Regions from separate parts of the Roseateles sp. L2-2 genome, predicted to be linked through region 1. Evidence: predicted binding sites of a transcription regulator. Region 1 holds the regulator's gene; each other region holds the start of a gene.
What was found. The regulator LexA, encoded in region 1, represses DNA repair genes until DNA is damaged. The targets are predictions, from matches to a motif close to ACTGTATNNNNATACAGT.
Positions count from the first base shown of each region.

Region 2: ACQZ13_RS10100 (PA0069 family radical SAM protein) is a predicted target of LexA. The motif match lies at 1,956-1,973, and genes of this name have one in related genera.
Region 3: imuA (translesion DNA synthesis-associated protein ImuA) is a predicted target of LexA. The motif match lies at 1,978-1,995, and genes of this name have one in related genera.

Region 1 covers NZ_CP192509.1:3,870,456-3,873,721, reverse strand. Annotated here, with positions in the region: tRNA gene ACQZ13_RS17320 (tRNA-Ala) at 1-22, shown strand, start outside; tRNA gene ACQZ13_RS17315 (tRNA-Glu) at 65-140, shown strand; tRNA gene ACQZ13_RS17310 (tRNA-Asp) at 322-398, shown strand; tRNA gene ACQZ13_RS17305 (tRNA-Ala) at 446-521, shown strand; tRNA gene ACQZ13_RS17300 (tRNA-Glu) at 583-658, shown strand; tRNA gene ACQZ13_RS17295 (tRNA-Asp) at 761-837, shown strand; gene ACQZ13_RS17290 (helix-hairpin-helix domain-containing protein) at 952-1,257, opposite strand; gene lexA (transcriptional repressor LexA) at 1,274-1,951, opposite strand; gene ACQZ13_RS17280 (asparaginase) at 2,064-2,999, shown strand; gene ACQZ13_RS17275 (organic hydroperoxide resistance protein) at 3,094-3,266, opposite strand, start outside.
Region 2 covers NZ_CP192509.1:2,225,428-2,228,693, forward strand. Annotated here, with positions in the region: gene ACQZ13_RS10090 (arabinose transporter) at 1-1,022, shown strand, start outside; gene ACQZ13_RS10095 (SDR family NAD(P)-dependent oxidoreductase) at 1,036-1,854, shown strand; gene ACQZ13_RS10100 (PA0069 family radical SAM protein) at 1,974-3,092, shown strand.
Region 3 covers NZ_CP192509.1:23,899-27,164, reverse strand. Annotated here, with positions in the region: gene ACQZ13_RS00120 (WD40/YVTN/BNR-like repeat-containing protein) at 1-210, opposite strand, end outside; gene ACQZ13_RS00115 (hypothetical protein) at 591-944, opposite strand; gene ACQZ13_RS00110 (helix-turn-helix domain-containing protein) at 1,452-1,793, opposite strand; gene imuA (translesion DNA synthesis-associated protein ImuA) at 2,012-2,851, shown strand; gene ACQZ13_RS00100 (Y-family DNA polymerase) at 2,781-3,266, shown strand, end outside.

The DNA.
Region 1 (3,266 bases):
TCGATCCCGCTTACCTCCACCAAACTTCGGTTTGCGTGGCGCGCGGTTCAAGGAAGAAGGTTTTGTCCCCTTCGTCTAGAGGCCTAGGACACCACCCTTTCACGGTGGCTACAGGGGTTCGAATCCCCTAGGGGACGCCAAGTTTCGAACTTGGTTGCTGACCAGAGATTGAATGAGAAATCGAAAAATTCTTCGGAAATCGATTTGATCGTTGTCAAAATCAGGTACAGTAACGAAATCGACGCAGCGATGACATCAAGCAATTGATGAAATCAAAGCAGGAAGAGTTTGATGCGACAGATCGAAAGATCTTGAGTATCTGGAGTGGTAGTTCAGTTGGTTAGAATACCGGCCTGTCACGCCGGGGGTCGCGGGTTCGAGCCCCGTCCACTCCGCCAACACAGTTGAGACTCGGGCGGCGTACCGTTTCGATGCGAAAGCATTCGGGGGTATAGCTCAGCTGGGAGAGCGCTTGCATGGCATGCAAGAGGTCAGCGGTTCGATCCCGCTTACCTCCACCAGAACACCTTCGGGTGTGACGGTTGCAAGGTACGCGCAGTCCGAGTCAAGACGGCAAGTCCAGTCCCCTTCGTCTAGAGGCCTAGGACACCACCCTTTCACGGTGGCTACAGGGGTTCGAATCCCCTAGGGGACGCCAAGTTTGACAAGGCTTGGCTGCATCGCGGTTCTGAATGGAATCGGTTGCGTGCAGCGAAACTTGTTCGCAAATGATAGAGATGCACTCAATAGCGTCTTATCTGGAGTGGTAGTTCAGTTGGTTAGAATACCGGCCTGTCACGCCGGGGGTCGCGGGTTCGAGCCCCGTCCACTCCGCCAACATTAAAACCCTGTCGATGCAAATCGGCAGGGTTTTTTCTTTGGTCATTCGATTCCGCGAACCATTTGCCGCGAGTCAACTGCGGCATATCGTTGCTTGCGATTGGTGATGGGTCAAAGATCCGGATACTCGCGTTTGCGCCGCGCCGTATAACTCCACCAATCCCGCGCAGGGCCGCCGTTCATGAAATCGACGGCGGCCATATAGGTATCCAGCACGCACGGGTCGTGCCGCTGACCGGTGAGTTTGCAGATCCGTTGATACAGCGCGAAAGCGTCCGCCCCCACGAGATCGGCCGGTTGACGAATCCCCATCAACTCGAAATCTCGCACCATCGCCGGACCGATGTTGGGAATCTGCCGAAGCGAGGTGCATTCAGCAGCCGAGGTCGCTTTGGTGTGCGCCTTTCGCGCGCTCATGAGGGGATCTCGGCGTTCAGTGGAAGCCGCCGGAGCGGATCAGGCCGACCGCCAGCCCTTCGATCGCAAACTGTTCATCGGGCGTGACCTCGATCGGCTCGAAATCGGGGTTCTCGGGCAGCAGCCGGATGCCGTCGGCATGGCGCTGGAAGCGCTTCACGGTGACCTCTTCCCCGATGCGCGCCACGACCACCTGGCCGTTGCGGGCCTCGCTGATCTTCTGCACGGCGAGCAGGTCGCCGTCCATGATGCCGATGTCCTTCATGCTCATGCCTTTGACGCGCAGCAGGAAGTCGGGCGCCTTTGAGAACATCGAGGGGTCGACGCTATAGTGCTGCTCGACGTGTTCCTCGGCCAGGATGGGCGCGCCGGCGGCGACACGGCCGACCAGCGGCAGGGTCAGCTGGGCGAGGCTCGCCAGCGGCAGCGCAAACTGGCTGTGCTCCCGGGCGCGGTTGACCTGGCGCAGCGCCGTCGACGGCAGCCGGATTCCGCGCGCCGTGCCACCCACCAGTTCGATGACGCCCTTGCGCGCCAGGGCCTGAAGGTGTTCCTCGGCTGCGTTGGCCGACTTGAAGCCGAGCTGCTGCGCGATCTCCGCGCGGGTGGGCGGCGATCCGGTGCTCTCGATGCTGTCGCGGACCAGATCGAAGATCTGCTGTTGCCGGGCAGTGAGTTTGGGCGGAGTGTCCACGAGCGAGCCTTTATTCGATTGAGGGGCGGATGTCGAAGACGCGGCGACCTGAGGTTCAGGAACCGCCTGAGAATTCATCCAGCATCTGGATTTTTATACAGGAGACGAGAAATTGCAAAGTGCGGCCCAGACCCTCGTGATCATCGGCACCGGCGGGACCATCGCCGGCGCCTCCGGCAGCGCGACGGACAACGTCGGCTACAAGGCCGGCTCGCTGTCGGTCGAGTCGCTGGTGGGGGCGGTGCCGGCGCTGGCGTCCAAGTCGCTGGAGGCTGAGCAGCTCGCCCAGCTCGACAGCAAGGACATGGATCACGCGACCTGGGCGCGGCTCGCGCGCCGGGTGCGGCAGCACCTGGGCCGTCCCGAGGTCCGCGGCATCGTGATCACGCACGGCACGGACACGCTGGAAGAGACCGCCTACCTGCTGCAGCGCGTGCTCGCGCCGGAGAAGCCGGTCGTCCTGACGGCGGCCATGCGGCCGGCGACGGCGATTCAAGCAGACGGGCCGCAGAACCTGCTCGATGCGGTGGCCGTGGCGGAGACCGTCGGCGTGCGCGGCGTCGTCGTGGTGGTCGCGGGTCAGGTCTTGTCGGGGCTGGAGCTGCGCAAGACGCACACCTACCGGCTCGACGCCTTCGAGACCGGACCCGACGCCGGTCCGCTGGGCGTGGTGGAGGAGGGCGTCGTGCGCCGCTTCCGCGACTGGCCGCAGGGCGAGGCGTTGGGCGCGAACGTGCTGCCTGAAGACGCGTCGCGGTGGCCGTGGGTCGAGGTGCTGGCCAGCCATGCGGGCGCCGATGCGCGTTCGCTCGACGCATGGCGCGCGGCCGGACTCCAAGGCCTGGTGTTGGCCTGCACGGGGAACGGCACGCTGAACCAGGCGCTGGAAGCGCCGGTGCAGGCGCTGAAGGATGCAGGCGTCCCGGTCTGGCGCACGACGCGCTGCGCGCAGGGGCGCATCGTCGGCGCGATCGACGAGCCTGCCGCGGCGCTGTCGCCCTGGGCCGCTCGCATCGAACTGATGCTCACGCTGCTGCGGTCCCGCTGAGCTCGACGCGCGTCGCGGCGCTTCACAACGACAAAGCGCCGGCAATGCCGGCGCTTTTTTCATCGCGGATCCGGAACGAGCCGGGCCCGGATGATCAGACGATCGTCAGCGTGACGTCGATGTTGCCGCGGGTGGCGTTCGAGTACGGGCAGACCTCGTGCGCCTCGGCGACCAGCTTCTCCAGCGCGGCGCGGTCCATGCCCGGCACCGAGATCTTCATCGAGACGGCGATGCCGAAGGCGCCCGGCTTGTTGGCGTGGGGGCCGA
Region 2 (3,266 bases), 1.6 Mb from region 1:
TCGGGCTCGTCATCGGCCTGCAGTTCGTCGCCACGGTGCTGACGCGCGGCTACGCCGGCCGGCTCGTCGACGGGCAGGGCGGGCGGCGCTCGGCGTTGCAGGGCGCGATCGGGTGCGCCCTCGCGGGCCTGCTGTACCTCGTCGCCGCGCTGCCTGAGTGGTCGCCGGCGGCCGCGTTGGCCCTCGTCGTCGCCGGACGGCTGGTGGCCGGCTTCGGCGAGAGCCAGTTCGTCACCGGCTGCGTGTCGTGGTCCATCGCGTCGGTGGGGCCGCAGCGCGCGGGCCTGTCGATGTCGTGGACCGGCATCGCGATGTTCGGGGCGCTCTCGATCGGCGCGCCCATGGGCATGTGGCTGTATCGCGGCCATGGCCTGCCGGCCGTGATGGTCGCGTGCATCGCCGCGCCGCTCGCCGCCTGGGCGATCGCGTGGGCGACGGCGTCCTATCGCATGGCCGGCGGCCCGCGCCTGCCGTTCCGGCGCGTCGTGGGCCAGATCTGGCGCCAGGGGCTCGGGTTGACGCTGCAAGGCGTCGGCCTCGCCGGCCTGACCGCCTTCGCGTCGCTGTACTTCGCGGCACGCGGGTGGTCGCATGCCGGCGTGGTGATGACCTGCTTCGGCGTGGGATTCATCGCGGTGCGGCTGCTGCTCGGGCATCTGCCCGACAAGATCGGCGGACGGCGCGTGGCGCTGTGGTCGCTGGTCGTGGAGGCGATCGGGCAGGCGCTGGTGTGGGGTGCGCCGCTGGAGGCGGTCGCGTTGGCGGGCGCCTTCGTGAGCGGCCTGGGCTGCGCGCTCATCTATCCGGCGCTGGGCGTCGAGGCGCTCAAGCGCGTGCCGCCGGCCAACCGCGGCAGCGCGATCGGCGCGTTCGCCGCGTTTCTCGACATCGCCTACGGCCTCGCCGGGCCGACGGCGGGGTTGGTCGCGGGGCGTTTCGGCTACGCGGCGGTGTATGCGCTCGGGGCGATGGCAGCATTGCTCGGCGTGGCGCTGGTCGCCACCGGGCGTCAGGAAGTTTGAAGGAGGAAAACCCATGTCCCGCATCTTCATCACCGGTTCTTCGGAAGGCCTCGGTCTGATGGCCGGACAACTGCTGGCGTCGCAGGGCCACGAGGTCGTGCTGCACGCGCGCAATGCGAAGCGCGCGGACGACGCGCGGCGCGCACTGCCGCAGGTCGCGGCGGTCGTCGTCGGCGACGTGTCGACGATCGCCGGCATGCGTGAGGTCGCCGAACAGGCGGATGCGTACATCGGCGCCTCTCGTGGTGGGCAAGCCGATGTGCCGCTGGATGTCGCCGCCTTCGACGCCGTCATCCACAACGTCGCCGTCGGCTATCGCGAGCCGCGCCGGATCACGACGGCGGACGGGCTCCCGCATCTCTTCGCGATCAACACGCTGGCGCCTTACCTGCTGACCGCGCTGATGCGTCGGCCGAAGCGCCTGATCTACCTGAGCTCCGGCATGCATCACCACGTCGACGCGAATCTCGACGACCTGCTGTGGACGACGCGACGCTGGGATGGCTCGACCGCGTACGCCGAGAGCAAGTTGCACGACGCGATGCTGGCTTTCGCCATGGCGCGGCACTGGCCGGAAGTCGTCAGCAGTGCGCTGGAACCCGGCTGGGTGCCCACGCGCATGGGCGGGCGCGGTGCTCCCGACGACATGGACCTGGCGCACCGGACGCAGGCCTGGCTGGCGGTGAGCGAGGACGCGCAGGCGAAGCGCTCCGGCGCTTACTGGTTCCACCAGCGCCGGCTCGCGCCGAACCCGCAGGCGCTGGACGCGGCGCTGCAGGACCGGCTGCTGGCGCGCTGCGCGGAGATCTCGGGCGTGGCCATGCCGACCTGAGTCGGCGAGCGGCGGCGGGCGGTGGGGATGGTCGCCGCGGCGCCGGGATTCATCGGCCCGGCGCCGGGGCATGCCCATGGACACTGGCGAAAACCGGCAATACTGTATAAATTGACAGCATGCCGCAAGACACCAAGATCGCTGCCCCGCCGCTGTACCTCCAGGCCGATGCGCTGAAGGGTCGCGGCAGCGCGTGGGCGATGCCGCACCGTTTCGAATCGCGCGAGCGCGAGCAGTACGACGACGGCTGGGGCACGCTGGACCAGGAGGCGCTGGAGGAGCACATCGCCCCGAAGACCGAGATCATCGAGGAACACGCGAAGAAGATCGTCAGCGGCAACCAGTCGCCCGACATCGGCTTCGACCTGTCGATCAATCCGTACCGCGGTTGCGAGCACGGCTGCATCTACTGCTTCGCGCGGCCGACGCACAGCTACCTGAACCTGTCGCCGGGCCTGGACTTCGAGACCAAGATCATCGCGAAGGTCAACGCCGCGGAGCGGCTGCGGGAGACGCTGGCCTCGCCCGCGTACAAGCCCGCGCCGCTGGTGCTGGGCACGGCCACCGATGCGTACCAGCCGATCGAGCGCAAGCTCGGCATCACGCGCGCCGTCGTGGAGGTGCTGACGGAGGCGCGGCATCCGTTCTCGGTCGTGACCAAGTCCAGCGGCATCGAGCGCGATCTCGACCTGATCGTGCCGATGGCGCTCAAGCGGCAGGTGTCGGTCTACCTGTCGGTGACCTCGCTGGATCCGGCGCTGTCGCGCATCCTGGAGCCGCGGGCGGCCTCGCCGCAGCGGCGGCTGCAGACGATCCGGACGCTGGCGGAGGCGGGCGTGCCGGTGGGGGTGAGCGTGTCGCCGGTGATCCCGTTCCTGAACGAGCCGGAGCTGGAGCGCATCCTCGAAGCGGCGGCGGAGGCGGGCGCGACCAAGGCCTTCAGCATTCCCCTGCGGCTGCCCTGGGAAGTGGCGCCGCTATTCCACGACTGGCTGCGGCTGCATCAGCCGGACAAGGCGGCGCGCATCATGGCGAGGCTGCACGACATGCGCGGCGGCAAGGACAACGATCCGCGCTTCGGCACGCGCTTCACCGGCGAGGGGATCTGGGCGGAGCTGCTCCAGCAGCGCTTGCGCAAGGCGTCGCAGCGATTGGGCCTGGGCCGCGAGCGGCACCAGTTCGACTTCAGCGAGTTCCGTCCGCCGTCCAAGGTGGTGGGGCAGCAGTCCTTGTTTTGATCGTCGGGTCAACATCGGCTCAGCGTCGGCAAGACCTGGCCCCGCGCCAGCCGATCCGCTGCCGGCCGATCTGGCAATGACCTTCCTCAGTATGCGCAGTGGGAGTGACCTACCGATATCAATATCCCCCGTCGAAACGCCCTTCGGAGGGAATGCGTTTCGACCTCATCACGC
Region 3 (3,266 bases), 2.7 Mb from region 1:
ATGAGTGCCTGCAGCCTCCGGGGCGACGCGGACCAGCGTCGCGGCCATCGTTGCGGGATTGGCTTCGGGCGTGGCATCGTCATCCGATGACCCGCCGCCGCACGCCGTCAGCGTAGCCGTGGCGACGGCGAACGCCGCGATGCGAAGAGACCAGGAGGAGCGAATAGACGCAGTATCGAGAATGCGACTATCGGTGATGACATGAAGCATGACGGCGGTGGCGCATCCCGCTGTCGCACCATGCGGCAGCTTCCTTGAGGCGCGGATGGTGAAAGTATCGTCAGGCCCGAAAGAATCAGTATCCCGTCCAACCATGTGGACGCGGAAGTTACAGGAGCGTATGCCCCCCACGACGGAGCGAGTTGGTCAGTCGCGAGCCGGGCTGGTCCAGCGGGGAGACGGTGTGACGCCGGTCTCTGAATCCGATTGCAGTGCGGTGAGCCGTATGAAATGCGCTCCACCGATCTCACGCGCTCGCGTCGCGGCAACCGACGGACAAGTGCCGCGAGGTGGCGCACCGACGAATCGACCGCAGGTGTTGAAAGCGCCGCTCGGTGCCAACTGCCCTCAGTTACCGTTGCGCTTGAATATCACTGAAACAGCCGAGGCGCGGCGTTCTCGTGAGATCCATCAGCAGAGGTCGACTCAACCGCCAAAGTGCGGCGATGGATGCGGTCGACCCACGCCTGAGTTTGCGAGTTCAGAGCATCGAGGTCGCTGGGGCGGAAGTGCCGCAGCGTGTGCTCAATCTGGTGCTCGAAGCAACGCTTGAGTTCACCCGGATCGGGGTGGGTGTCCACCACAGCGCAGAGGACAGACTGGAGCTCTGTAGCCTGCAGATGAAGCGCGCATAGCGCCTGCGTCATCGTTTCGACGTGACGTTGCATCGCAGTGAGTGCAACCACGACGGGATCCTCTTCGGCATGCTCATGGTCCGGACTCATCGGGCACCTCATCAAGTGAAGAACTGATGGACCAGCTGTGGCATGTCCCGTGCCCGTCGAGGAACTACGACGCGCTGCCATTGATGAGGGTGCAGCACGTGCACCGGCACTGGCTCAGTCGGGCACCAAGATCTACAACTGGCCGCCGCGAGGCGCCTGCGTCAACAGCCGCGACCAGACTTCATCGCCACCAACATCGAGAGCGGCGACAGCAGATCGAGCAGAGCATCCAGCGCTACCTCGCGGCGTGATCAACTCAAGAATGAGCCAGGCAGGTCGACGGCATCGCATTCCGGACCCAAATCCTCGCGCTCAATGCGGCGATCGAAGCGGCGCGCAGGCGCATCGAGTCCAGAGGCCATCGCGTCCCCACAAGAAAAGTAGCTGTGGCCGTAGCGGAACTCCGCCAATGTCGCGCCCCCTGTCTCCTGTGCGACGGTCAGCCGCCAGCAGATCATCGGCTCGACGTCGCCCTGAGGGAATGGCCAGATGTAGACCTGATCCCCCTCAGAAGTCGTTGTCGACCTTTCTTTGTACCTGCACTCGCATGGTTTGTCTGTTGAGCTCCAAAGCCAGCCCGTCGCGGTCCAAGCCCGGGTCGGCTACCAGGTCCAAGTTGTCAGCCAAGCCCATCGCCCACAGGGCGCGCAGATAGGTTCCTAGCCCGGTGGAGAGCTTGCCTGACTCAACCGCTTCGATGGCAGTGCGGCTCAGGCCCGCCCGATCGGCCAGGTCCTGCTGGCGCAACTTGCGCCGGATGCGAGCCACCCGGATGCGCTTGCCCAGCTGTGCAGCCAGATCCGTTACCGTGCGCGGAACGGGGGCCGTAGGAATGAGCCTGCTCTTCATGGAGCGCATTATGCGGGATTACGCTGTTTATAGAACGCACCGTTTAGCGCGCGGAACGGCGATAAACGCCGTGGGTCAGCCGCTTGAGTGACGTTGCGATGCCATCGAACTTGGATCTGTGACGGATCGAACGCACTCGGCGACTGCGGAAGACGTGGGCTGGACAAGCCTCGACGTTGCATATACTGTATAAAAATACAGTCTTTATCCAGCAGCCTATGTCGCCCGCTTCGCCCGGGTTGGCGGGAGCGTCGCCTCCTGTCAGCCTGATATCGCCCCATCAGAATGCCGTTGCACACGTGCATAACCCGCTTGCGCCCGGAGTAGAAGCTGCGTTGTGGCGAGGAGATCAGCTGGGCAGCTTGGTGACAGAAGTCGAGCCCACCGGGTTCGCGGAGCTGGACGCGGTGTTGCCCGGCAACGGTTGGCCCTGTGCAGCGCTCACGGAAGTATTGGTCAGCCAGTTTTCAGTGGTCGAGTTCCGCCTACTGGGATCGATGATTGCGGCTTTTACCCAGCGCGGCCAGACCGTCGCGCTGGTCGGTCCGACGCTTTCACCGCACATGCCGGGCCTGCGTCATGAGGGGGTCGACGAGCGATATCTGGTCTGGGTGGACGTTGACACGCCTAAGGATCGGTTGTGGTCGACCGAGCAGTTGGTGAAGGCGGGCAGCTGCGGCGCCGTCATCGCCTGGCTGCCGCTTGTACGAGCTGAGCAGATCCGACGGCTGCAAGTACTTTCGGCTCGGTGCAAGGGCCCGGTCTTTGTCTGTCGCCCCGAATCCGCAGCTCGGGACGCGTCCGCTGCGCCCTTGCGTATAGCGGTCCACGTGGACACCGACTGGCAGATCACTGTCGAGGTGATCAAACGCAAGGGCCCGCCCATGGATGGCCAGCTGCGACTGATGTCCATGCCTGGCGGGCTGAACAGGATCATGACCCCGAGGCTGCGCTATCCCAGCCGCCTCGTTGCCGTTGAGCCAAGTCATGCTGTGGACAGCCCTGTTGCTGCCGCCGTGCGCAAGCCAAACGTCGCCCTCGAACCTACCCAATCGTGACGCGCTTCGAGCGGTCGCCGTGTGGGCGTTGCAATTCACGCCTCGCGTTGCTGTCTCCGAAGACGCCGTCCTGATGGAGGTCGAGGCCAGCACCCGCCTGTTTGGCGGCAAGCGTGCCCTGCGCGACCGAGTCGTCGCGCAGGCTGATGAGCTCGGCGTCGTACAGGTTGCGTGGGCCACGACCTCGCTCGCCGCCCACGCGCTGGCCCGGAACGGAATAGAGAACGGCTTCAAGCGCCCCCTTGAGACGATGCTCGATGCGCTTCCGATGGAATGCCTTACTGCAGTTCGACCGCACGCGACCACGCTGGCCCAGACGGGCTGTCGCACGCTGGGCGACCTCAGGGCCCTGCCGCGTGGCGGTCTGAGCCGACGGTTCGACAAGCAGCTGCTTCAAGCGCTCGATTGGGCCTAC